Regions from separate parts of the Escherichia sp. TC-EC600-tetX4 genome, predicted to be linked through region 1. Evidence: predicted binding sites of a transcription regulator. Region 1 holds the regulator's gene; each other region holds the start of a gene.
The links. The regulator Fur, encoded in region 1, represses iron uptake genes when iron is present. The targets are predictions, from matches to a motif close to ATAATAATGAGAACNACTATCAA.
Positions count from the first base shown of each region.

Region 1 (3,279 bases):
TCTTTTGTTGACGGGGAGTGGCGCTTTAACGTGCCGGTATTGTGGGATCAGTATCCGCATATTGTAGGTTGGGAGAAAATCCCGGCATGGGATCACCCTGCCCTGTTTATCCCTGGCGGCAATTCTCCGTATGTTAGCGAGCAGTACCGTGATGATTTACTGGCTCAATTTCCACAGGCACGGGCGCATGTGATTGCAGGCGCGGGTCACTGGGTCCATGCTGAAAAACCGGATGCGGTATTACGCGCTATCCGTCGCTATCTCAATGATTAACGCAACTGATTAAAAACCCAGCGTCCGCGTCGCTTTCCGCGCGTGGGCGTTGGCGTGACTCATCGCGCTGATGTATTATGGCGCGCTATCCATCCGGGCAGAGGCCTGGCTGATTGTTTCCCCCGAAGTCACCAAGATCATGGCCAAAGAACAAACGGACCGTACGACATTAGATCTGTTCGCGCACGAGCGTCGACCGGGACGACCGAAAACTAATCCGCTTTCGCGCGATGAACAGCTGCGTATTAATAAACGCAACCAGCTAAAACGCGACAAAGTACGTGGCCTTAAGCGTGTCGAACTGAAGCTGAACGCGGAAGCTGTCGAGGCGCTGAACGAGCTGGCGGAGTCGCGCAATATGAGCCGTAGCGAACTGATCGAAGAGATGTTAATGCAGCAACTGGCGGCGCTGCGTAGTCAGGGCATCGTTTAAATTTCCACTTTCATGTAGCACAGTGTGCAGTCCTGCTCGTTTGCTGATTCCGCAAGACTGCCTGTTCTGCTATGATTGCCTTTATCCGTGGGCAATTTTCCACCCCCATTTCAATAAGTTTCAAGAGGTTATTTCACTCATGGCTATCACTGGCATCTTTTTCGGCAGCGACACCGGTAATACCGAAAATATCGCAAAAATGATTCAAAAACAGCTTGGTAAAGACGTTGCCGATGTCCATGACATTGCAAAAAGCAGCAAAGAAGATCTGGAAGCTTATGACATTCTGCTGCTGGGCATCCCAACCTGGTATTACGGCGAAGCGCAGTGTGACTGGGATGACTTCTTCCCGACTCTCGAAGAGATTGATTTCAACGGCAAACTGGTTGCGCTGTTTGGTTGTGGTGACCAGGAAGATTACGCCGAATATTTCTGCGACGCATTGGGCACCATCCGCGACATCATTGAACCGCGCGGTGCAACCATCGTTGGTCACTGGCCAACTGCGGGCTATCATTTCGAAGCATCAAAAGGTCTGGCAGATGACGACCACTTTGTCGGTCTGGCTATCGACGAAGACCGTCAGCCGGAACTGACCGCTGAACGTGTAGAAAAATGGGTTAAACAGATTTCTGAAGAGTTGCATCTCGACGAAATTCTCAATGCCTGATGTGATGCGGCGTAGACTCATGTCTACGCCGTATTAATAGATAATGCCAATCAAAATAATTGCTACAAATTTGTAACTTTTGCTGTTGTACCTGTACAATGTCCCGGTGTTCAAGTGGCCTTGCCGTTGTAAATGTAAGCTGTGCCACGTTTTTATTAACAATATTTGCCAGGGACTTGTGGTTTTCATTTAGGCGTGGCAATTCTATAATGATACGCATTATCTCAAGAGCAAATTCTGTCACTTCTTCTAATGAAGTGAACCGCTTAGTAACAGGACAGATTCCGCATGACTGATAACAATACCGCCCTAAAGAAAGCTGGCCTGAAAGTAACGCTTCCTCGTTTAAAAATCCTGGAAGTTCTTCAGGAGCCGGACAACCATCACGTCAGTGCGGAAGATTTATACAAACGTCTGATCGATATGGGTGAAGAAATTGGTCTGGCTACGGTATATCGCGTACTGAACCAGTTTGACGACGCTGGTATCGTCACCCGCCACAATTTTGAAGGCGGTAAATCCGTATTTGAACTGACACAGCAACATCACCACGATCACCTGATCTGCCTCGACTGCGGCAAGGTTATCGAATTTAGTGATGATTCCATCGAAGCGCGTCAGCGTGAAATTGCCGCAAAACATGGCATTCGCCTGACTAACCACAGTCTCTATCTTTACGGTCACTGTGCCGAAGGCGATTGCCGCGAAGATGAACATGCGCACGAAGGCAAATAAGCCAGCCTGAACGAGAAAAGCCAACCTGCGGGTTGGCTTTTTTATGCAAGGGAAATAAGAAAAGCGAGAGTTACAGCTCTCACTTATTTGTTATTACTGCGTATTTCCTGCCAGACTTTATCACAATCGGCTTTCACCGCCTGATCATTTCCGGTTTGCGTTGCACGCAGACACTGCTGATAATCCAGTACGCGTACACTTTCCTGGTCGGCAAACTGCTGATGTTGTTTCTCTTTCTTCAGCACGTTTAACACGCTCTGGCAGGCTTCAATTTTTTCTGGCGAACCTTGTGCGGTGTTGATACAGGCGCTGTATGCCTCTTTCAGACGACTGTCTTCCTGTGGCGCGGTTGATTGCGCACAAGCTACCAGCCCCGATGCCATTATGGCGATGAGAATCAGTTTTTTCATAGCAAATTCCTCAAACGTGCGGCAGGCACAAAACCTGCCGCGTCGGGCATCAGAAGATGGTGAATGGTGCGATTACCATAAATTTCACGTCACGCTCATCCTGGAAGATGTTGCCGTAACCACCGCCCCAGCTTGGGATGTCGGAGTGGTTGTCGTATTCGGTGAAATGCAGTTTGAACATCGTGCCTTTGGCGCGACCGTCCTGAATGGTATAGACCGCATCCAGGCTGTAGGCAGACTCTTCAATAGTCCGGTTTTTGTCGTAGTACGCATCCGGATTGCTCTGCCAGGTCGCAGGTTTAGCATCCCATGCGTAAACGTAGGAAGCGCCGATGGCGAAGCCTGGAAGATTCCAGTTTTTCAGGTCATACATCGCACCGAAGAAGACCGCTTTTTCGCCGTTGGCGTTGAAGTCAGAACGGTTATCCCACCAGATATCCAGGCGACCGTTTGAGGAAGCGTAGGTTGGAGTCATACGTTGCAGGAAGTATCCCTGCTGACCGTCAGCCTTAACCCAGGTGCCTTCGAGGCGCAAATCCACTACGTCAGCCGCCCGGTAACCAAAGGTCAACGCTTGCAGCCAGGCGGTGCCGTCATAAAGGTCGTTGACGCTGCGATCGTCAACTTTATCTCGGGTACCGTAGAACTGGTAGCTGGTGGTTAACGGGCTACCGGCGATATCAAATTTGTAGCTGGCTTTGGCAAAATATTGATCGATATACCCTTCCGCCTGACCAAATGCCGCTTCCAGTACGAAG
Region 1 is NZ_CP079924.1:3,166,773-3,170,051, forward strand. Features, by position in the region: gene ybfF (esterase) at 1-273, shown strand, start outside; gene ybfE (LexA regulated protein) at 413-706, shown strand; gene fldA (flavodoxin FldA) at 846-1,376, shown strand; gene uof (fur leader peptide) at 1,586-1,672, shown strand; gene fur (ferric iron uptake transcriptional regulator) at 1,665-2,111, shown strand; gene chiQ (ChiQ/YbfN family lipoprotein) at 2,195-2,521, opposite strand; gene chiP (chitoporin) at 2,571-3,279, opposite strand, start outside.

Region 2 (3,279 bases), 720 kb from region 1:
GGAGACTTACAGGATGACCTGCCCGCGCGTTTAGATACCGCGGCCAGCCGTGCTCATACCCAGCAATTCCACCACTGGCAGGTATTAAGCCGCCAGATGGGGGATAACGCCCGTTTCAGTCTGGTCGCCACGGCGGATGACGTCGCAGATTGCGATACGCTGATTTACTACTGGCCGAAGAACAAACCGGAAGCCCAGTTCCAGTTGATGAATTTACTTTCTCTGCTGCCAGTGGGGACAGATATTTTTGTCGTTGGCGAGAACCGCAGCGGCGTGCGCAGCGCCGAGCAGATGCTGGCAGATTATGCGCCGTTGAATAAAGTCGACAGCGCTCGTCGCTGTGGCCTCTATTTTGGTCGTCTGGAAAAACAGCCGGTATTTGATGCGGAGAAATTCTGGGGCGAATACAGCGTCGATGGCCTGACGGTCAAAACGCTGCCTGGCGTGTTTAGCCGCGACGGTCTGGATGTCGGTAGCCAGTTGCTGCTCTCGACGTTAACTCCGCACACGAAAGGTAAAGTGCTGGATGTCGGCTGTGGCGCGGGCGTGCTTTCAGTTGCCTTTGCGCGCCATTCGCCGAAAATTCGTCTCACCTTGTGCGATGTCTCTGCCCCGGCGGTAGAAGCCAGCCGCGCAACACTTGCGGCCAACGGTGTTGAAGGTGAAGTCTTTGCCAGCAACGTCTTTTCCGAGGTGAAAGGTCGTTTTGATATGATCATCTCCAACCCGCCGTTCCACGATGGGATGCAAACCAGCCTGGATGCGGCGCAAACGCTGATTCGCGGTGCGGTGCGTCATCTTAATAGCGGCGGCGAGCTGCGAATTGTAGCGAACGCCTTCCTGCCTTATCCGGACGTGCTGGATGAGACATTTGGCTTCCACGAAGTGATCGCGCAAACAGGGCGCTTCAAGGTGTATCGCGCCATTATGACCCGCCAGGCGAAGAAAGGTTAATTATCTCGCCGAATACCGTGTCGGATGCGGCGTGAACGCCTTATCCGACCTACAAAACCTGCACGTTAGCCCTTCGTAGGCCAGATAAGACGCGCCAGCGTCGCATCTGGCATCTGCCCCCGCATGCATACCAAACCTGCACGCTAGTTTCCTGATGGACATTTTTCCAGCAATTACACCTCTGTCGATAATTAACTATTGACGAAAAGCTGAAAACCACTAGAATGCGCCTCCGTGGTAGCAATTCTTTTTAAGAATTGATGGTATGCGAAGGTGGCGGAATTGGTAGACGCGCTAGCTTCAGGTGTTAGTGTCCTTACGGACGTGGGGGTTCAAGTCCCCCCCCTCGCACCAAAAACCACGTTGATATTGCTCGCACTGGGCGAAGGTGGCGGAATTGGTAGACGCGCTAGCTTCAGGTGTTAGTGTTCTTACGGACGTGGGGGTTCAAGTCCCCCCCCTCGCACCAAACGAGGCGATATCAAAAAAAGTAAGATGACTGTGCGAAGGTGGCGGAATTGGTAGACGCGCTAGCTTCAGGTGTTAGTGTCCTTACGGACGTGGGGGTTCAAGTCCCCCCCCTCGCACCAATTATCTTTACTTCCTTTCTTGTTTCTTCCTTGATTTTTCATCCCTGATTCAAATTCATTATCATCAGCATGATGCCAGCAATAAGTGCCAGGCACGATGGTAGCAAAATGTAATGCCGCAACTGTTTGTGATACAGCATCATCGGCGTCAATACTAATCCCATCAGAATGACAATCCGCCACTGATCTGACGATAAATCCGCATACATCAGCCCTGCAATCAGCAATCCCGGCAGCAACACTCCCCAGCCACTGCCCAGCGTACGTTGCAACATGATTTCATCTCTCTCATTGATAATGATAACCAATATCATATGATAATTTTTATCATTTGCAAGCCAGATAAATCCCTTGCTATCGGGTAAACCTATCGCTAGGATTAGCAATCATTATCATTTAGATTACTATCCCGATTATGGCCTATCGTTCCGCACCGCTCTATGAAGATGTCATCTGGCGAACGCATCTCCAGCCGCAGGATCCCACGCTTGCGCAAGCCGTGCGGGCGACGATCGCAAAACATCGTGAACATTTGCTGGAGTTTATCCGCCTGGATGAACCTGCCCCACTTAACGCCATGACGCTGGCGCAATGGTCATCACCGAATGTGCTAAGTTCTCTGCTGGCGGTCTATTCCGATCATATCTATCGCAACCAACCGATGATGATCCGCGAGAACAAACCGCTGATCTCACTATGGGCACAATGGTATATCGGCCTGATGGTGCCACCATTAATGCTGGCGCTACTGACGCAGGAAAAGGCATTAGATGTGTCGCCGGAACATTTCCATGCTGAGTTTCACGAAACCGGACGCGTCGCCTGTTTCTGGGTCGATGTGTGTGAAGATAAAAACGCAACACCACATTCGCCGCAGCATCGAATGGAAACGTTAATCAGCCAGGCGCTGGTTCCGGTTGTGCAAGCACTAGAAGCGACCGGAGAGATCAACGGCAAACTTATCTGGAGTAATACCGGTTATTTGATCAACTGGTATCTCACTGAGATGAAGCAACTGCTCGGCGAGGCTACTGTTGAATCGCTGCGCCATGCCCTCTTTTTTGAGAAAACGCTCACGAACGGTGAAGATAATCCACTCTGGCGTACCGTGGTACTGCGCGACGGCCTGCTGGTGCGCCGCACTTGCTGCCAGCGTTATCGCTTACCGGATGTGCAGCAATGTGGCGATTGTACGCTGAAATGAAAGCACTGCCGGGGAAGTAAACCCGGCATCATGCGGATTAATAGGGATGCAACACATTACTTGTTTCGCAATGCCGCATACATAACAGAATATCTGCGGCCTCCAACAACCCTGCGTCAGAACTGACGCCCAGTTTCGACATCACATTAAATTTATGTGCACGGATCGTTTTGATATTGCGTTTAAGCTGCTCGGCAATTTGTGTCATTGAGTAGCCACGCGACATAAAGCGCAATATTTCTCTCTCCGTCGGGCTTAACGTCCGGCTTTGGTTAATGTACCACTGATTGTTCAGTCGGTCGGTCGCCTGACGTACACCATTTAATGACAAAAAGAGTTCCTGATGAAAAATCTCCAGCGTTGACGCTTTACTTAATACACCGTCCAGCGGTGATGGCGACAATGAACCAATCAGCCGAGCTTCAATATCATCATCCGCAATAACTAAACGCCGGGTACGCGGAAACTTAATCGCCAGTTCAGTCAGGCAAGATAATCCCTCTCTGCGCTCACTTCTCATGGCAGAAAAAG
Region 2 is NZ_CP079924.1:3,886,671-3,889,949, forward strand. Features, by position in the region: gene rsmC (16S rRNA (guanine(1207)-N(2))-methyltransferase RsmC) at 1-954, shown strand, start outside; tRNA gene KXD89_RS18870 (tRNA-Leu) at 1,222-1,308, shown strand; tRNA gene KXD89_RS18875 (tRNA-Leu) at 1,337-1,423, shown strand; tRNA gene KXD89_RS18880 (tRNA-Leu) at 1,458-1,544, shown strand; gene KXD89_RS18885 (DUF1435 domain-containing protein) at 1,583-1,819, opposite strand; gene fhuF (siderophore-iron reductase FhuF) at 1,960-2,748, shown strand; gene bglJ (DNA-binding transcriptional activator BglJ) at 2,786-3,279, opposite strand, start outside.
Region 2: fhuF (siderophore-iron reductase FhuF) is a predicted target of Fur. The motif match lies at 1,836-1,858, and genes of this name have one in related genera.

Region 3 (3,279 bases), 1.2 Mb from region 1:
ACACAACCGAGGCTCAACACCGTTACCGGACGGCGTCCTGCATTGTTCCACTCTTTCAGCACCAGCCCGACGATACCGCCGCACAATACATAGAAACTCATATGCAGCATCCAACTGATGTAGTCATACTGCGCCGGAATGCGGGCGTGGCCCCAGGCATAGAAAAAGAATTGCAGATACCACATCAACCCGCCCAGTGTCGAGAGTAACACATTGTGAATGATCAGCGATTTTGCCAGCGAGAAGTCGGCTTTTAGCGACAAATCCTTCACTTTTGCCAGACGAATAAAACAGAAACCGAGGTTAATGATCGCGCCGCCGCCCATGATGACAACATAGCTTGGCAGAGCGACATACAGTGGATCGACGCCAAGTGCGGCAGCGGCTTCATGCATCGGTTTTGCGGCGTTCATCGCAAAGGACATCCCGGCAGAGAAAATGCCGCACATCACCGCCAGCACCAGCCCTTTTTTCAGATTGAACTCTTCGGCTTTAATGCCCATCTTGCGCTCTTTCAACTGCCCGGCGCGAGTTACAATCCCTACGCCAATCAGCGCCACCAGAACGCCGAGCAACGTCATGCGTCCGCCTTCGGTGCTAATCAACACATCGAAATTGCCGTTGATAATTGGCGTCATCAGCGTACCGACAATCAACGTAATGCCAATGGCGATGCCAATTCCCATCGACATGCCGAGATAACGCATGGTCAGGCCGTAGTTGATATTACCGATCCCCCACATAGCGCCGAACAGAAAAACAGGCAGTCGCGTAGAGAGACTAAACGAGCTGTAATACGCCCAGAAATTCGGTAGTAACAGGGCGCTGATGGCCCACGGCAGAATAATCCACGAAACAATCCCACCGACTGACCACATGGTTTCCCATGACCATTTTTTTACTTTTTTGAACGGAGCGTAAAAACAGGCTGCACTGGCCGCGCCGATCAAATGCCAAAATATCCCCATCGTAATCGCGTTACTCATCTTCTTATCCTCATCATTTTTCGTCGCGTCACATCTCCGACGAGATGAGTGTAAAAATCGTGCTGTCGATTAACCTTTCGCCTGTTGCCGCCGTTGTCGATTTACTGGCAATCACGGCATTAAGTGGGTGATTTGCTTCACATCTCGGGCATTTTCCTGCAAAACCATACCCTTACGAAAAGTACGGCATTGATAATCATTTTCAATATCATTTAATTAACTATAATGAACCAACTGCTTACGCGGCATTAACAATCGGCCGCCCGACAATACTGGAGATGAATATGAGCTATACCCTGCCATCCCTGCCGTATGCTTACGATGCCCTGGAACCGCACTTCGATAAGCAGACCATGGAAATCCACCACACCAAACACCATCAGACCTACGTAAACAACGCCAACGCGGCGCTGGAAAGCCTGCCAGAATTTGCCAACCTGCCGGTTGAAGAGCTGATCACCAAACTGGACCAGCTGCCAGCAGACAAGAAAACCGTACTGCGCAACAACGCTGGCGGTCACGCTAACCACAGCCTGTTCTGGAAAGGTCTGAAAAAAGGCACCACCCTGCAGGGTGACCTGAAAGCGGCTATCGAACGTGACTTCGGCTCCGTTGATAACTTCAAAGCAGAATTTGAAAAAGCGGCAGCTTCCCGCTTTGGTTCCGGCTGGGCATGGCTGGTGCTGAAAGGCGATAAACTGGCGGTGGTTTCTACTGCTAACCAGGATTCTCCGCTGATGGGTGAAGCTATTTCTGGCGCTTCCGGCTTCCCGATTATGGGCCTGGATGTGTGGGAACATGCTTACTACCTGAAATTCCAGAACCGCCGTCCGGACTACATTAAAGAGTTCTGGAACGTGGTGAACTGGGACGAAGCAGCGGCACGTTTTGCGGCGAAAAAATAATCATTTGCCGCCTGCTGCAATGAGGCGTATAGGCCGCATATCAGCTTAAAAAATGAACCATCGCCAACGGCGGTGGTTTTTTTGTGATCAATTTCAAAATAAAAACAATGATCCGATAAAAATAAAACAGCGTTTCAATTGATGTGGTTTTGATCACTTTTATTGATTAAATGAATGTCTATCTTCGTTTCCATCAACACTGATGCTCCATTGAGGAATTACGCATCAGCCCTTAAAAATATGCCGACAGGTGATGGAAATGCAGATAAAACGCTCGATTGAGAAAATCCCGGGGGGGATGATGCTCGTCCCGCTATTCCTTGGCGCACTGTGCCACACCTTCTCGCCGGGGGCGGGGAAATATTTTGGATCATTCACCAACGGGATGATTACCGGTACGGTGCCCATTCTGGCGGTGTGGTTTTTTTGCATGGGGGCGTCAATAAAATTAAGCGCGACGGGAACGGTACTGCGTAAATCCGGTACGCTGGTGGTAACTAAAATTGCCGTCGCGTGGGTGGTTGCGGCAATTGCCTCGCGTATTATTCCGGAACATGGTGTTGAAGTTGGATTCTTTGCCGGACTTTCAACGCTGGCGCTGGTGGCGGCGATGGATATGACCAATGGCGGACTTTACGCTTCCATCATGCAGCAGTACGGCACAAAAGAAGAAGCTGGGGCATTTGTGTTGATGTCGTTGGAGTCCGGGCCGCTCATGACGATGATTATTCTGGGCACTGCCGGGATTGCCTCGTTTGAACCGCATGTTTTCGTCGGCGCAGTATTACCGTTCCTGGTGGGCTTTGCCCTGGGGAACCTTGACCCTGAATTGCGAGAATTTTTCAGCAAAGCGGTGCAAACGCTGATTCCATTCTTTGCCTTCGCGCTGGGCAATACCATTGATTTGACTGTGATTGCCCAGACTGGTTTGCTGGGGATCCTGTTGGGTGTGGCAGTAATTATCGTGACCGGTATTCCGTTGATTATCGCCGATAAATTGATTGGCGGTGGCGATGGCACTGCCGGAATTGCCGCTTCCAGTTCCGCAGGGGCCGCGGTAGCGACACCTGTGCTGATTGCAGAAATGGTGCCTGCGTTTAAACCGATGGCTCCGGCAGCAACTTCGCTGGTAGCGACGGCGGTCATTGTGACTTCGATTCTGGTGCCAATTCTTACCTCTATCTGGTCACGTAAAGTCAAAGCCAGAGCAGCGAAAATCGAAATTTTAGGTACGGTGAAATAAACCTGCTTCCTTAATCCCCACAGCCGGATGAACTAACGTTCGTCCGGTTTGCTATTGAGTTCCTGCCTGGATACTTACCGCGAAAACAGCACGCCTGACATAAAATAAATATGGTCTAATGGGGAAATTTCTCGTGGAGAGGGAA
Region 3 is NZ_CP079924.1:4,379,764-4,383,042, reverse strand. Features, by position in the region: gene rhaT (L-rhamnose/proton symporter RhaT) at 1-986, opposite strand, end outside; gene sodA (superoxide dismutase [Mn]) at 1,271-1,891, shown strand; gene kdgT (2-keto-3-deoxygluconate transporter) at 2,151-3,134, shown strand.
Region 3: sodA (superoxide dismutase [Mn]) is a predicted target of Fur. The motif match lies at 1,176-1,198, and genes of this name have one in related genera.